2 regions of the Paenibacillus sp. JT31N11 genome follow, and region 1 is predicted to be linked to the other one. Evidence: riboswitches for the same ligand, from Rfam matches in the RefSeq annotation. Region 1 holds a riboswitch; the other holds the start of a gene.
What was found. A riboswitch is a leader RNA that binds a small molecule or an ion and turns the genes downstream of it on or off. The one in region 1 is predicted to bind cyclic di-AMP.
Positions count from the first base shown of each region.

Region 2: it holds a riboswitch for cyclic di-AMP, as region 1 does, so the genes downstream of both, AC0YNV_RS14050 (3D domain-containing protein) here and AC0YNV_RS30170 (hypothetical protein) in region 1, are expected to answer to the same signal.

Region 1 covers NZ_JBWDNQ010000012.1:83,505-85,704, forward strand. The annotation lists gene AC0YNV_RS30165 (hypothetical protein) at 1-88, opposite strand, end outside; cyclic di-AMP (ydaO/yuaA leader) riboswitch at 96-260, opposite strand; cyclic di-AMP (ydaO/yuaA leader) riboswitch at 660-857, shown strand; cyclic di-AMP (ydaO/yuaA leader) riboswitch at 950-1,134, shown strand; gene AC0YNV_RS30170 (hypothetical protein) at 1,251-1,661, shown strand; gene kdpF (K(+)-transporting ATPase subunit F) at 1,782-1,859, shown strand; gene kdpA (potassium-transporting ATPase subunit KdpA) at 1,900-2,200, shown strand, end outside.
Region 2 covers NZ_JBWDNQ010000003.1:328,243-330,442, reverse strand. The annotation lists gene AC0YNV_RS14055 (polysaccharide deacetylase family protein) at 1-382, shown strand, start outside; gene AC0YNV_RS14050 (3D domain-containing protein) at 445-1,116, opposite strand; cyclic di-AMP (ydaO/yuaA leader) riboswitch at 1,231-1,469, opposite strand; gene AC0YNV_RS14045 (PAS domain S-box protein) at 1,547-2,200, opposite strand, start outside.

The DNA.
Region 1 (2,200 bases):
TCCTTTTGACTTGAACAATCTGCAGGCGGAGTTCCGGTTCAGGCAGCGGGTCAGCTTTGGGCAGTGGGTCAACGGTTTGAACAGACATCTTTAAATTCTCTCCCTTTTTTCGCTTACGAGGTTAGCTGTCGGATTCGGACGAGAGAGCCGCCCTGCCAGAGCCGTCAGGCATCCGGATTCACCCCTTGAGCGCCAGAAGTCCCAGACGCTCACATGGTTCCCCCGCTGCTTCCTTTGGAAGCACTCAGCGAATAAATGATAGCCGTAATCAGGCTTGCCATTTATCATATTCCGTTCCTTTTCTTCTGTAAAATGACCCGCAGCCTGATAAACACTTCATAACGCCATATTTTTCATTTAAAGTGAAAATAAGCGGCTAAAACCAGTCATTTTGCGCAATTACTCGTTCCCTCTTCATGTTGCTAATACGCTGCTCCATTCTTCATATAAGCTCCCGAAGGGCCTGGTTGCGTTTTAAGCGGAGATAAAGAAAAACGGCGAAATACCGCGATATACAGAGCATAAAGAAGCATTGATCCTCTGAAAGCGCTTGAAAATATGTCCAGCGGCGTTATTTGTGCCCATAGCTGTTCTGGACATGCTTTACACGCCGTACGGCTGGGAGTATGATTCATATCGTGCTTAACAGCATATATCCATTTTTTTGATCGCTGAGTTTCCGCCTTCGGGTGGAAAGCGGGGGAACCATAGAAGCGTTGTTGGTATCCGATGTGAGAGTCGGATCGTACAGCGCAGGGGTGAATCGTTGCAGGAGTGTCATGAAACTCATGCAGCGTAGGGCGACTCTCACCGCCCGAATCCGACAGCTAACCTCGTAAGCGCAGGTGGAGAGAGGAATGGTGAACGAAGTGATCGATTAAATTCGACCGCAGAGCGTCACGTGCCTCTGCGGTTTTTTGTTGTATAGATTTTTGTATAAATCTTGAATTTGTTTCATTCGCTGAATATTGCGCAGCAGCTGCAGTAACGGGGGAACCAACGACCGTCCTCGTCCATCGGGACGAAGGCGACGGTCACGGGGTGAATCATCCGGCATTCCAAAATGCCGGGCGTAGGGCTACTCTCATGCCCGAATCCGACAGCTAACCTCGTAAGCGTACCGGGAGAGGCAACACTTATCGCGAGCGATCAGGACGTTTGTCATGGTCAAAGAAGCCGCAGGTAAAGGTTACTCTTTTCCTAAGGCTTCTTTTTTGTTGCCTTCTTCCCTGAATTTGGAGGAGAAAAGTATGGAACAACGGCCAATATTGGTGGCTGCATCGACTGAGGCAGGGAGAAAATTCGTACGGCTGCTGCTCTACAAACAGCAGCCTGTGGTCGCCCTCACGAATAATAGGAGGGAAGAAAAGCTGCTGCGGGAACTGGGCGTTAATGAAATTATACGAGTGAACACGACCCGCAGCAAAGCGGGAGCGGCTCCCCAATTTTCGATCGGACGCGTTTATATTTTTGAGTCGAGCTTGCCGCTCAGCTGTCAGTATCTGCAGCTCATGGCCAACTGGTCCTGCCAGGAGATTACCGTTATTACGACGGTATGGCATCCCGAGGTTATTTATAAAAAGCTTGGGGCTGCCTATATTGTGCGCACGCAATCCGGAGATGTCGGGTTCTTGCTCAGCCGCCTGAATGATCAACCATAAAGGGAGTGCTGTTATGTTGGATGTATGGATGATTTTGACTTTGATCGCATCTTTCCTTGTTATCGCCGGATTCTTGGTTTGGTGCGACAAATCGATCGACGAGACGGAGGGAGAACGCTTATGACGCTGGTATTGATTTTTACAGGCGCGTTGCTGATCTACCTGGTGTATGCCCTGCTTCATCCGGAGAAATTTTAAATGAGCTTGAGAGTCGATTAAGCCCCAAGGAGGAACGGCTATGGACATATTGCAAATTATTATTGTGATCGGCGTTCTGATGCTGATCGCCAAACCGCTCGGGAATTATTTATATCATGTATTCTCGAATGAACCTAACCGCACCGACAAGGTGTTCGGTCCGGTGGAGAAAGTGATTTATATGATCATGGGGCTGAAGAACAGGGCGGGGATGAGCTGGAAGAAGTACGCCATCAGCTTCGTTACCATCAACTTCATATTCGTAGCCATCAGCTATGTGCTGCTTCGGGTGCAGAGCGGGCTGCCGCTAAATCCGAACGGAATCGGCGATATGGAGCCCA
Region 2 (2,200 bases), on a different contig from region 1:
CCAGCAGCAGATCCGCAATACTGACGCCATATTGCGTCCGCTCGCCGGATATAGTCCCAGATTAATCAGACCGCCCTATGGGGAAGTACTGCCCGGGCAAATTGAATGGATGAAGCAAAACGGTTATATTGCCGTCAACTGGGATGTCGACTCCGTCGACTGGCGGGGCATCGACAGCAGTACGATATTGTTTAACATCAAGAAAACCCTGCAGCCGGGCTCCATTATACTTCAGCATGCAGGCGGAGGCATCGGCCAGGATCTATCGGGAACATTAGAGGCGCTGCCCAAACTGATCAAGCTGCTCCGCAGCAAAGGCTATCAAATGGTTACGCTCCCCGAGCTGCTTGGAGAACCGGCTGCACGAAGCGTAAAGCCCTGAAACCGCCAAGCGGCGCCCCTGCAATGGGGCGCCGCTCATTTATGATCGATTATATTGAAGCATTATGATTTGCCCAGAACAAAAACCTTTACATATTGAAACCCGAACTTCTGGGCTTTTTCCTGCGATTGCGGTACGAAGATATCAATGCGATCCCCTTTGATCCCGCTCCCCATATCTGTCGCTACGGCCATCATGCCGCCAACAGGCAAACCGTCATGATCGTAACCGGTGATATACACCTTGCTTCCCATCGGAATACGGTTGGGATCAACTGCGATCGTACCCAGCTTGAGCGGGTTGCCGTAATAGTCAACCGGGCCCCAGCCGTTCTCGGATTCATCAGCTGTATAAGCGCTTGCTTTGGCTTGTACAACATCCGTATAGTTGTAGGCCAGTCCGTTGACTGTCACGGTATTTTTCGGCAGCGCTTTGGCCGTTGATTCCATTTTAATCGCCTTGACCGCCGCGGGTTTCGGAGCTGCTGCCGTTTTTTTCGCTGCCGATCCCGGCACTGTGATGGACAAGCCCGCATAAATATTGGACGGGTCCACGTCTGGATTCGCTTTCACCAGCTGATCGAGCTGCACACCGAATTGCTTGGACAACGTCCAGAAAGTATCATTGTCTTTTGCCTTGTATACCGCTGCAGCGTTTGCCGCCCCTGCATGGGCAAGAATTGCCAATCCAAGTATAGCTGCTGCTGCGCCTTTTCTCCATTTTGCATTTACCAAAACCAATGTCCTCCTTTTTATTTACGGGTTTATCGGCATGTTCTGATACAGAACTGTCTCCAAACTCCGTCATCGCTCAAACAAGGCAGCCTCTCTCCCGATTGGTTAAGTATGCCTGTTTGTGCATGCGGCCTGCGAGGTTAGTTGTCGGATTCGGATTGAGGAGTTCAACCCTACGCCATAGCGGATATGCCCGCTCCAAAGCGATTCACCCCCAGCGGATTTTCATCCTGCCAATTCGACTGGCTCGGATAATATTCCGCGAGGCAGGAAACAGATTATGGCTTGCTGAAAGCATCTGTTTGCTGCCTCATAAAGATCCCCCGTACGATAAGTTTCGGCTCGCGTTAAAGGATACCATAATTCTATCCCCCAAATACACTGGTAAATAGGTCCAGCCGCGAACAATAACGGGCTGAACGCCATTCATTTATCCCTCTGTCTCCCATTCAAAGGCAGACAGCTCAACTGTGACGGTTGTGCCGCTGCTTTCCTCGCTTTCAAATTTCAGCGTACCGCGGTGGGCTTCAATAATGCGCAAGCAAATCATGAGTCCAAGCCCGGTACCGGAGCTTTTGGTCGAGTAGAAGGGGCTGCCTAGACGCTCAAGCTTATCCTTGGGGATTCCCACCCCTTGATCTTGAATGCGGACAATGAGCATACCCGCGTCCCCCTCCTTCAGGGTAATGGATAAATCTCCTCCGCTTGGCATCGCCTCTATGGCATTTTTCATCAAATTGATAAATACCTGCTTGAGCTGATTCTCATCGCAATATACCGTCGGCATCTTCGCGGCAAAATCCTTTTTCATCTCGACATTGTTCATAATCGCCTGGGTTTCCAGCAGCGTAATCACATTCTCCAATATGGAGGCCAGATTATGCTGGCTGAACTGCTTGACCTGGGGTTTGGCCAGCGCCATAAATTCCTGCACGATCGTATTGATCCGGTCCAGCTCCGCAAGCATAATATTGAAATATTCATGATGGTCGCTTACCTTTGTTTTTAGAAACTGCGTAAAACCCTTTAAGGAGGTTAAAGGGTTTCGGATTTCGTGAGCGATTCCCGCCGCCATCTGACCTGC